2 regions of the Shouchella sp. JSM 1781072 genome follow, and region 2 is predicted to be linked to the other one. Evidence: predicted binding sites of a transcription regulator. Region 2 holds the regulator's gene; the other holds the start of a gene.
What was found. The regulator NrdR, encoded in region 2, represses ribonucleotide reductase genes. The targets are predictions, from matches to a motif close to AACACNATATATNGTGTT.
Positions count from the first base shown of each region.

Region 1: a site for NrdR is predicted at 3,768-3,785, ahead of nrdI (class Ib ribonucleoside-diphosphate reductase assembly flavoprotein NrdI). Genes of this name have one in related genera too.

Region 1 covers NZ_JBHFQE010000001.1:79,624-85,358, reverse strand. Annotated here, with positions in the region: gene ACE1TH_RS00465 (CDP-glycerol glycerophosphotransferase family protein) at 1-55, opposite strand, end outside; gene ACE1TH_RS00460 (sugar transferase) at 126-1,514, opposite strand; gene ACE1TH_RS00455 (glycosyltransferase family 2 protein) at 1,652-2,677, opposite strand; gene ACE1TH_RS00450 (SGNH/GDSL hydrolase family protein) at 2,809-3,594, shown strand; gene nrdI (class Ib ribonucleoside-diphosphate reductase assembly flavoprotein NrdI) at 3,853-4,245, shown strand; gene nrdE (class 1b ribonucleoside-diphosphate reductase subunit alpha) at 4,166-5,735, shown strand, end outside.
Region 2 covers NZ_JBHFQE010000001.1:395,220-400,954, reverse strand. Annotated here, with positions in the region: gene mqnC (cyclic dehypoxanthinyl futalosine synthase) at 1-1,080, opposite strand, end outside; gene dnaI (primosomal protein DnaI) at 1,201-2,127, opposite strand; gene ACE1TH_RS02080 (replication initiation and membrane attachment family protein) at 2,128-3,543, opposite strand; gene nrdR (transcriptional regulator NrdR) at 3,599-4,054, opposite strand; gene ACE1TH_RS02070 (DUF1499 domain-containing protein) at 4,129-4,539, opposite strand; gene speD (adenosylmethionine decarboxylase) at 4,663-5,055, opposite strand; gene ACE1TH_RS02060 (glyceraldehyde-3-phosphate dehydrogenase) at 5,262-5,735, opposite strand, start outside.

The DNA of each region.
Region 1 (5,735 bases), 320 kb from region 2:
GTAGTGACCTTGAAACCCATTTTACAAGATTCATTTTCTTGAGTTTTTTCACCATTTTGTTCATTTATCCCTTCATAAAACAGATTCCCCACATACCATTTGTGATGTGGGGAATTCACATTTCTTTAGTGGCTCTGTTGCTTCTTTGTGTAGTAAGAAACTTTCTTGTCCGCTTTTTTATTTTTGCTTGTATTCGTTTCGCCTTCTGATTTTGCTTTATTAATCACAACCAAAATTGTTTGCATCAGAATCGTTAAATCCAACCAGAAGGAGTAATTTCGAATATAGTGTAAATCAAATTTAAGTTTTTTATCCGCATCTGTCGTATATTTCCCCATGACTTGTGCATAGCCAGTTATGCCTGGCTTTACTGCGTGTCGGTAGTTGAACCATTTGTTCTCACGTTGGAACTGCTTTGTGAAAAACTCTCGCTCTGGTCTTGGACCAACAAGCGACATATCGCCTTTTACAACGTTAATCAACTGTGGCAATTCATCAATTCTCGTTTTACGAATAAATTTCCCCATCTTCGTGATGCGGTCATCATTAGATTTCGCGAGGATTGGTCCGGTTTTCGACTCTGCGTCAATAACCATGGAACGAAATTTTAAGATGTTAAATGGTTTATGATTTTTCCCTACACGTTCTTGTTTAAAGAAAATTGGACCGCGATCTTCAAGCTTAATGGCAAGAGCGGTTACGAGCATGACTGGTAACGTTGCAACAATCATCACAACAGCAGCGGCGATGTCTACGCCACGTTTAACAAGTAGTTGTGTTAATGAAAGTGTAAATGGTTTTACTTGCATCACCATCGTATCGTCCATGGTGGTAACCGACGTATTCATTAGCAACATGTCGTTCACTTTAGGAACGACGTAGACCAGCTTTTTGTTTTTCATTGCGTGAAACATTAGGCGATCTTTTTTTTCTTCATCTAGCTCGGAGCCGATGAAGACAACGTTGAATTGATTAATTTGCGTTCTTAATTGCGCAAGCGATTCTTTTTTGTCGTACCATCTTACGTAGCTACTTTTTGAAAGGAAGGAAGCTAAACTGTCTTCCATCTCTTCGAATTCTTTTTCCGTCCCAATAAACATGACTTTCCCTTTTCGCGACAGCTGGCTATATTTCGTGTAGGCTGACTTCCAAATAAATAAAGAAAGAAATGCAAATCCGTGTGCAGAAAGAAGGACCGACCTTGGCATCGCAAATTCTCGGAAGAAGAAAGACACAGTCATTGTTATTAATAAGATGAATGTGACGGCAATTGCAAGCTTTCGTACGATATCCCACACGTCGTATTGTACCAATCGATCAAGTTCATATATGCCTAGAAATAAAATGCTTATTACAATAATCCAAGGTAAAATCCCTAAGAAAGCATCGTAGTTTTTAGGAGTCATTTGGTCATTAAAAAGAAGAAAAGCAAGTCCGTATGATAATACAATTAAAAGTAAATCGACGACCATTGTAAGCGCTCGTGTCGCGCGGTTTGGTATCATATTTGGCATCGTCTTAACTCCTAGATTCATAGAATTTTAAACTAAGCTTCATTTTAGCATAAGAACGATCGAATGTCTTTTGTCAAAAGAAGGTTTTATAAAATACCATAGAGGCCGCATTCTTCACATATTTTTTCATAGTCGATTTATTGATTTGTTCGCTTAATATGCCAATAAGGGCGCGAGAAATATGCTTGAAAGGAAGCGAACCCGCGTACGAAATGTAAGATAAAAAACGTGCCGATACACGGAAGCCAAAGTGAAATTCCATTTTCTTTTGCACATTGATAAGAGACGGTGGCGTTTAAAACAACATAAATCAAAACGATGCCGCTAAACAAAAGGAGCATGGTCGTACTAAAAAAGGAGGCAATCAATAAGAGAAGGCCTGTTATAAAAGCAAGCAGCGGAATTCGATGCCTTAACCCTAGCGCACCTGGTGTAGCGGCGTTGGCAATCATATTCCATTTCCCATCGCCTAATGATTTATCAATCAAGCCCTTCAATGTTGGGCGCACATAATACGTTGATTGTATCGTTGTCGACAAATAAAAGGTCTTCCCCAAATCACGCATTCGTTTATGAAATTCAATATCTTCATTTCGCTTTAATCGCTCGTCAAACAATCCCACATCCGTAAAAACAGAGCGTTTATAGGCGCCGTATGGTACCGTATCAACGTACCCTTTCCAATCTTTCCCCTCCAATGTGCGAAATTTTGAATTGCCGACACCAAATGGATGGGAATAGACATACTCATTTACTTTCCCTTGTTTTCCAACACCTCGTGATTGAATAATCCCGCCGACAACGTCTGCATTCGGCTGCTGTTTAATGCAGTCTACATACTGTTGAAGAAAGTCGTTAGGGACGGAAGTATGCCCATCTACACGCAAAATGTAGGCACCGCTCGCTTCCTTAATTCCAATATTCCAACCTGTAGGTAATGTTTTCTTTGGATTGGTTACTACTTTAATTGCGTGTCCGCTAGCCACGTACTCATTTACACGATCTAATGTCTTGTCTGTAGATTCTCCGTCGACAATGATTAGTTCAAACGTATACCCTTCCCTTTTTTGCTTGAGGAGATTTTCAATTAATGAGGCGATATAGCGCTCTTCATTTCGAATGACGAGCAACACGCTTATGTGTAACGTTTCATTATTTAACATAGGGTTCTCCTTGTTCTAAGCCTAGCAAGGCAATTGGTTATATTCACGATTTGATTAAAAAATTCTTTCTATGTGTACCAACCATGACTATAATAGATTGTAGATAATTGTCAAGAAAGGACGGAATGATGTTGAAAAAAGCAATTTTCCCTCTTGTTATTGTTTTTAGTGTAACAGGAATTATCGTAAGCTATTTGTATTACCAGCAGCAAATTTCTTCTATTGCTGAAGATGCAACAACAACTAGTACCACTCATCAATCGGAAATAACCACTGAAGAAGAAGTCATAAATGAGTCGGACCTTGAAGATGTCTATTCTTCTGGCTGGTTAGGAGCCTATTTTGATTCAGAGCCTCCCTCAGATCAACATCTTGTATTTGTTGGATCTAACGCGTTTGAAAGCACGGAAAGTGACCTTACTTGGCCATCTATTGTCATGGATGAAACTCTTGAGGCCATTGCCCCCACCGAAATGGGCTATGACGTTTTAACATTTAGTGAAGAAACGATAACGTCTTCTTTAATCGATGATGCGGCTTCGGCCATTATCGCAGCTGAACCAACCCTGCTAATTGTTGAATCGTTCTCATTGAATGATAATCAATACTACCTTCCGTTCACCGAAGAAGAATCTGTTGAAAATTTAGCTACCTTTTTGACACATATGGAAAATGAACTACCAGATATTGAAATCATTGTCGTTCCTTCTAATCCTTTTCCTAATGCCTTACATTATCTAGAACGAAAACAAGTTCTTGATGAACAAGCGGATTCATTGCCAGGAGAATACGTTGATCATTGGCAAGAGTGGCCGACGGGAGCCGAATTAGAGACGGTTATTCAAAACCTTCGACCAAATGATGAGGGGCAGCAAATTTGGGCCGATGCATTTCTAGAATTTTTTATCGATTCATAAGCTTATGTGTTCAAAATTTTATCTGTTAATCATGTAAATTTCCGTTATAATGGACAGCGTTCTACAAAACGTAGAACGCTTTTTGTTTGTCGAAAAAACGTTGAAAATCGATTATCCACAAAGAAAGAGTTGAAACAAGCGTGTTTTTCCCACTTTCCCACAGGCTGGGGATAAAATCAATATATTGATTTATTTACGTTTATCGTCTACCATATGTGGTATTAGAGATATAGAACAATCTATTGGAGATGCTCACTAATGAAAATATATTTTGATTCTAGAACTGGAAATGTCAAGCGTTTCACTCAAAAATTATCGTTTGACTGTGAACAGATTACAGAGTCGTTAGTCGTGGACGAGCCATTCATCCTTATTACGTACACGACAGGGTTTGGTGATTTGTCTCCTAAGACTCGTCATTTCTTAGAAACAAACCATAGATGGCTAGTAGGTGTAGCCGCGAGTGGAAATCGTATCTGGGGAGATCGATTTGCGAGAAGCGCCGACACAATTGCTAGCACGTACCACGTACCGATTCTTCATAAATTTGAACTAAGTGGAACATCCACCGATGTTGCACACTTTACACAGGAGGCTCATTCCATTGACAACACTAACGCAAAACACAGTACCCAAGTGGGTTCAGCTTAACAACGAGCTCATGATTGCAAAAGACGGCTCTTATCAGTTTGATAAAGATAAAGAAGCCGTACATAGTTATTTTGTTGACCATGTTAATCAAAATACCGTGTTCTTTCATGATTTAGAAGAAAAAATGGAGTACCTCGTTGAAAATGATTACTACGAGGAAGAGCTTCTCGAGCTATATACGATGGAAGAAATTAAAGAAGTGATGAACGTTGCGTATAATAAAAAATTCCGCTTTCCTTCTTTTATGTCTGCCTTTAAATTTTATAATGACTATGCATTAAAAACGAACGATAAAAGCAAAATCTTGGAACGTTATGAAGACCGCGTTGCCATCGTTGCTCTCTTTTTTGGTAAAGGCGATGTCACGAAAGCCAAAGCCCTTGTTCAAGCGATGATTTCTCAAGAGTTCCAACCTGCCACGCCAACATTTTTAAACGCAGGGCGTAAACGTCGTGGAGAGCTTGTTTCTTGTTTCTTATTAGAAGTAAATGACTCACTAAATGACATTAGCCGTGCTGTTGATATTTCCATGCAGCTATCAAAGCTTGGCGGTGGTGTTGCGCTAAACCTTTCTAAACTGCGTGCAAAAGGCGAAGCGATTAAAGATGTAGCCAACGCGACAAAAGGTGTTGTTGGCGTGATGAAGCTTTTAGATAATGCCTTCCGTTATGCGGATCAAATGGGACAGCGTCAAGGTTCAGGTGCAGCGTACCTCAACATTTTCCATGCGGATATTAACGATTTTCTTGATACGAGAAAAATCTCTGCGGATGAAGACGTTCGTGTGAAAACACTCTCGATTGGTGTCGTCATCCCAGACAAATTTATCGAGCTTATGCGTGAAGACAAAGATGCTTATCTTTTCTACCCGCATACTGTTTACAAAGCGTACGGGATGCATCTTGATGAAATGAATATGGAAGAGATGTACGAAACGTTAGTGGATGATCCGCGTGTTCGAAAAGAGAAAATCAACCCGCGTCGTTTGTTCCAAAAGCTAGCAATCCTTCGTTCAGAATCTGGTTATCCTTATATCATGTTCGCAGATAATGTGAACAAAGCTCATGCGAACAATCACATTAGCAACGTGAAATTCTCGAACCTTTGCTCTGAGATTTTACAGGCTTCTCAAGTATCTACCTACAACGATTACAATCAAGATGATGAAATCGGGCTCGATATTTCTTGTAACCTTGGCTCCATTAATATTATGAACGTCATGAAAAATAAATCGCTCGAACAGACTGTTGCCCTCGCTACCGATGCTTTAACACGAGTATCCGAGTCAACGAACATTACAAACGCACCTGCTGTTCGCAATGCAAATGAAAAAATGAAATCAATCGGCCTTGGTGCGATGAATCTACATGGTTTTCTTGCAGAACAACATATTGCGTACGAAAGCCCTGAAGCACGTGATTTTGCCAATAGCTTCTTCATGGCAATGAACTATTATTCTATAAAACGTTCAGCAGAAATTGCCCGCGATC
Region 2 (5,735 bases):
TTCGTCCCCTTCAAATCGATGAAGGACGTCGTACTTCGTATTACGTTGAGCTGGAATTTTCCCTGCTTCGCGTATTAGTTTTAACGTTAAGTTGGAATTCACTTTGTGGGTTGTATTTGCTGCTGAAACAACGTTTTCTTCCATCATTGTGCTTCCAAAATCATTGCATCCAAAGTGAAGCGATTTTTTCCCTACTTCGGGCCCCATCGTTACCCATGAAGATTGGAAATTGGCAATGTTATCAAGGAAGATTCGTGAAATCGCAACGTTCTTTAAGTAATCTTCAGGCGTCAATTTCTCTAAACGCTTTAACCCTGTATTTTCTGGTTGAAGCAACCAAGAAATAAATGCTGTAAAGCAGCCTGTTTCGTCTTGTGCATCGCGAACACGCTGTAAATGAAGCGCTCGCTCTTCAAACGATTCTCCAAATCCAATGACCATTGTTGCCGAACCAAACATGCCGACCTTTTTCGCTGCTTTCATCGCTTCAAGCCACTGATCCGCTGTTACTTTTAAACGGCTTACGCGCATTCTCGTTTCTTCCGTTAGAATTTCCGCGCCTCCACCAGGCATTGAATCTAAGCCGGCTTCATGCAGTTCACGTAACACATCCTCCACAGTCATATCCATGACGTCGGCTATCTTCCAAATTTCAGCCGGTGAGAAGGAATGCATCCAAATGTTTGGAAACCGTTCTTTAATTCCTTTTAACAGATCTGTATAATAATCAAGTTTTAAATTCGGGTTGGTACCACCTTGCATCAAGATTTCTGTACCACCAACATCTTCCGTTTCTTTGATCTTTTGAAAAATCACCTCATCATCAAGAACATAGCCATCCTTATGATTCGGAGGACGATAAAACGCACAAAATGAACAATATGTATCACAGAAATTTGTATAATTGACGTTTCGTCCAATGACAAATGTTGTGACAGGCTCAGGGTGCCATTGTTTCATAATTGTGTCTGCCGCTCGGCCTAGTTTATCTAAATCATCACATTTATATAGTTCTACAGCGTCTGCCATAGATATGCGCTCACCATTTACAGCTCTTTCTAAAATCGCATCTACACTCATTCTTGTACCCCCAAGCACAAATAGTCTAGTAGTCTCTTTAATCGTATCATAGATAATCTTAAACTTCCAATTCAATCAGCTTCATAACAGGCATAAATAAAGAAGGGATGCGCTCCCTTCTTAGCTACGCCGGTTTCTTCCTTCCACTTCCACAAACGCTGTGTAATGCTTAATTCGTTCCATGATTCGCTTTGCCTTTAACTCTTCTGTTCCACCTTTATCAGAGTAAGCAAGTTGGTTTTCTAATTCTTCATAATCATAATTTGATGTAAAAACCGTTGGCAGACGTTCAGACATTCGGTATTGAAGAATCGGTCCTAAAATTTCATCTCGTGTCCACGCTGTTGTTGTTTCTGCACCGATATCATCTAGCATTAATACAGGTGCAGTTCGAACGGCTTCAAGTTTTTCCTGAAACGTACCGTCTCCAATCGCACCTTTCATCTCTCTAAAGAAATCAGGTGTGTAAATCAAAAAGCTTTTAATTCCATTTTCTTTTAAATCATTTGCAATAGCACCTAAAAGATACGATTTCCCAACACCAAATTTGCCGTACAAATACAGACCTTCTCCATGTTCTCCAGGTTGTGCTTGTGCTGCAAACTTAATGGCTGCTGTAATCGCTTTTGTCCGCGCAGCATCTTGGTCAATATGATCAAATGTCGCTTCCAGCACATCTTTTGGAATATAAAACGACTGGATTAGCTTTTGTTGCTTACTTTTTTCTTCGTCGTCGATTTTAAGTGGACACTTTGAATACGTTAGCTCAAGACCACCTCTTTCCACATACACTGTGGGCCGATACCCTTGCATCATATTAGGACACTTTTCCAAGCCCGGGCAAGCTTCGCAGTTCTCTCGCTCTTTCTTAAATTCATAGAGCTTACTTAAACCACGATCAATCATGTCTTCGGTAACCTCATGATGTTCTTGTAAAAAGGATTGAACTGGCTTAGACGTTGTAACACGCCGCTTTTGCTCGGAAATTTGCTTTTGAAGTCGTCCATTTTTATCCATTGAAGCAAAAGCATTTTGAATGGAATCCATTTAGTACTCTCCTTTCTGCGCTCGGCGCCGATTACGTTCAGCCATTAAATCTGCAAGCTCTTGCGTATCAGCAGTGCCACTCGCTTTTTCTTTCTGACTGTTTGTATCTTTTTTCATCTCTTGCTTTTTTCCATCATTTTTTTCTTGTACCAGCCATTTCGGCAATTGATCTTGACGTTTGTTCCGCCTTCCAGAAGCGGCATTCGCTTGGCCTTCTTTCTTCTTCTGTTTATCGGTTTTCACAAGATGGATTGCATCTGGCACGGTACTAATTTTTTTCCGCTTCCAATGACCGGCAATCTTTTGCATGAAAAGCTTGGACAATTTCATATCGTTTTGGAACAAATTATAGTCAATTAAGACGTTAACAACACCCGGATTCAGCAAATAATCAACCATGAGCTCTTCAATAATCTTTAAATCTGGGGGTGAAACGACCGCTCCTTCTTGCCTTAATTCCAACAAAGTAAGAGGGGCGGTTTCTTCGTAAAATTTAACGACTCGCTCTTCTTCAGACTGGGGTTCGGCCTGAACCGTTCGCTTTGCTACAGGTTGGGTCTTTAAACCAAGCGCCGGTGCAACTGCACTACTCTCAAGTTTATACCAGTTCTGAACAGTCTTGCGAAGATTTTTCGCATCGAGTTCGTCATTTACGATGGATCGCTCCACAAGATTCGCCATTGTAAGAGGCTCAATTTGATAAACAAATGCGAGTTTTTCAATGAGCTGCATTCGTTCTTTTGTCAGCACATCTTTTGGAACAACGTAGCTTGATAACGATTGTTTCATTAAATCAAAATCAAATGTATGAAAAGACAATCCTTGCTTCTTGTCTTTTCCTATCGTGTCCAGATGGTCATGTTCTGCATCACCTTGTCGATTCATCAAAGCCGGTTGCATCTCTGAGTGTTGGAAGGATGCGAATACATCAGAAAACGCTACCGTTACTTCTTCAAACGCGTCACTCTCTATTTGCTTTAAGCTAAATCGTTCTTTAATCCCTCGATACCCATTTTTCCCTAATTTATTGTAAAGAAACACACTTAGCACATCATCATTAAAAAATTGATGCGGCTTCATCGGTGGTTGGATCTCATATATAAAAGCACGCTTTGATGATGATTTTCGTTGATACGTTCTCATTAAATCGATGGCTTCTAGTTTTTTACGTGCTTCAAGCAAATCCGACATCGATAGTCCGACCATTAAACTTAAATGTTGATGGGTATGAAAATCACCTTCATAGACTCCATTTGGCAACTGTGCAACTAGACTTTTAAAGAGACCAACGGCATCTGTTCCAATTAAAGGTTGATAAAGTAAGGTGAGCACATGAGCGTCCACCTCCGTAATAAAGTCCGCTAGCCTTATACAATAGGAGTCAACTGGTAAAACGTCTTTCCAGTGTCCAGACACATTCTTTCCTCCTAGCGAAAAAAAGAGCTTAAGCGCAGCTTCGCTTTAGCTCCTTTTATCCTTTGTTCATTAAATCTGTTAGTTCTTTAATAAAAACATTAATATCTTTAAATTGCCTATAGACAGATGCAAATCTTACATAAGCAACATCATCGATTTCTGCCAAATACCCCATAACGAGTTCCCCAACATCTTCACTTTGAACTTCTTTCTTGCCGTCATCACGCAAGTGTCTTTCTACGTTTAAGACGATGTCTTCTAGTGTTTCAATTGGAACCGGGCGTTTTTCACACGCGCGCACGAGTCCTCTAAGAATTTTTTCTTTACTAAACTCTTCACGCATCCCGTCTTTTTTTATGACAAGTAAAGGCGTCTCCTCAACCGTTTCAAAGGTTGTAAAACGCTGCATACATTGTTCACATTCTCGTCTTCGTTTGATGGATCGACTTTCGTCACTTGGTCTTGAATCTAGTACCCGTGTACCATTATGGTGACATTTGGGACAGCGCATCTCATCATCTCCATTTGCGACCTATACACTCATTTTAGTCTATCATAGTAAAAAAAACTCGTTCTGGCAAGAGGTTAAAGCAATTCACTTCCAAGCGCAGATCCGATATAAGTCAGCGTGTTATCTAAATCACGATACAATGAAAGAGTCAGTTTTCTACTACTTCCAAAATCACTTGGAAGGGCTGTATCTGTCGCGCATGAAAAATCAACAGCCGTACGAAACGGTTTGACGGTGATCACAGAGACAACAATTAGCACTTTTTTTCCTTTAGCTGATTGCGCAACGATTTCACCACGTTCCTCTTCGCTTCGCTTTATTAGAAAACCACGTTTTTTTAACAACTCTTCAATTGCCGTCATCGCCTTATCTTTTGTCGTTTTATAGTAGCGCGTTTGCAATTCTTTGTTTGGATGAATTTCCCCTGTTTCTGTTCTCGTACTAAATACTCGATTGAACGTATCCCGAACGCCCAAAGCCTTCATCTCCCTTTTTCACCTTTTTTCCTATCATACCACAAGTTTCTTGATGTTACGGCTTCGTTTATCTAAGTAAGCGTGCGAATCGCACAAAAAAAGTATTGCATCTGATGCAATACTTTTTATTCATTAACGAGCACTTTCACTCATTTCCATTTTCTTGTCGATTTTAATTGGACCCATTCCACGAGGAATCTCTACTACTTCGCTCGTTTTCGCACCTAACTCTTCTGCAATAAACGTAGCAGCAACGTTAGGATCAATAATTGGACCACATGTATACACATCAATACTTGCATAGCCGTGCTCTGGAAAGCTATGAATGGTTAAATGTGATTCGGAGATAATCACAACCCCACTAACACCTTGTGGAGCAAACTTATGAAACGCAACTTCTCTTACTTCTGCTCCTGCTTTCAAAGCGGCATTAACAAATACTTTTTCAATAAATTCCATGTTGTTTAATTTCTCAGTGTCACAACCCCAAAGCTCGGAAATGACATGACGACCCATTGTATCCATATCGATATCCCCCTTAATCGTTATTCGCCATGCAGCTTTTTTGCATGTAGGATCGCATTCGTACAGGGGGGAAAGTTAGTCCAAAGAGGTCCTAACCCATGCTGCAAGAAAAACGAATCCCGTAGTTAAACGAACTCACGGGATTCAGTATACTTGTTTTAAATCGTTATTGCAACCGTATTTTGTAGAAATAAAAGGAAACTCATTTACGAAGCTGAATATGCTTCTTTTTTATTGGTTAATCGTTCAGCAACATAGTTCATTAAATCAACAACGCGACATGAATATCCCCACTCATTATCATACCATGCAAGCACTTTTACTTGACGACTATTTAACACAGTCGTTGACTGACCATCGATCACTGCGGACTGCTCTTCCCCATTAAAGTCAATCGATACAAGAGGTTCACTCGTATAGCCTAAAATGCCTTTCATAGAATGGTTCGCGGCATGAACAAACGTGCTATTGATCTCGTCAACCGTGACGTCTGTTTTTAATTGCACCACAAGGTCTACAAGCGAAACATTTGGTGTCGGCACACGAAGGGCCATCCCTGTTAATTTGCCTTCAAGAGCAGGTAATACTTTGGATATAGCCGTTGCTGCACCTGTTGACGTTGGAATAATGGATTGACCGCAAGCACGAGCACGACGTAGATCTTTATGAGGGTTGTCAAT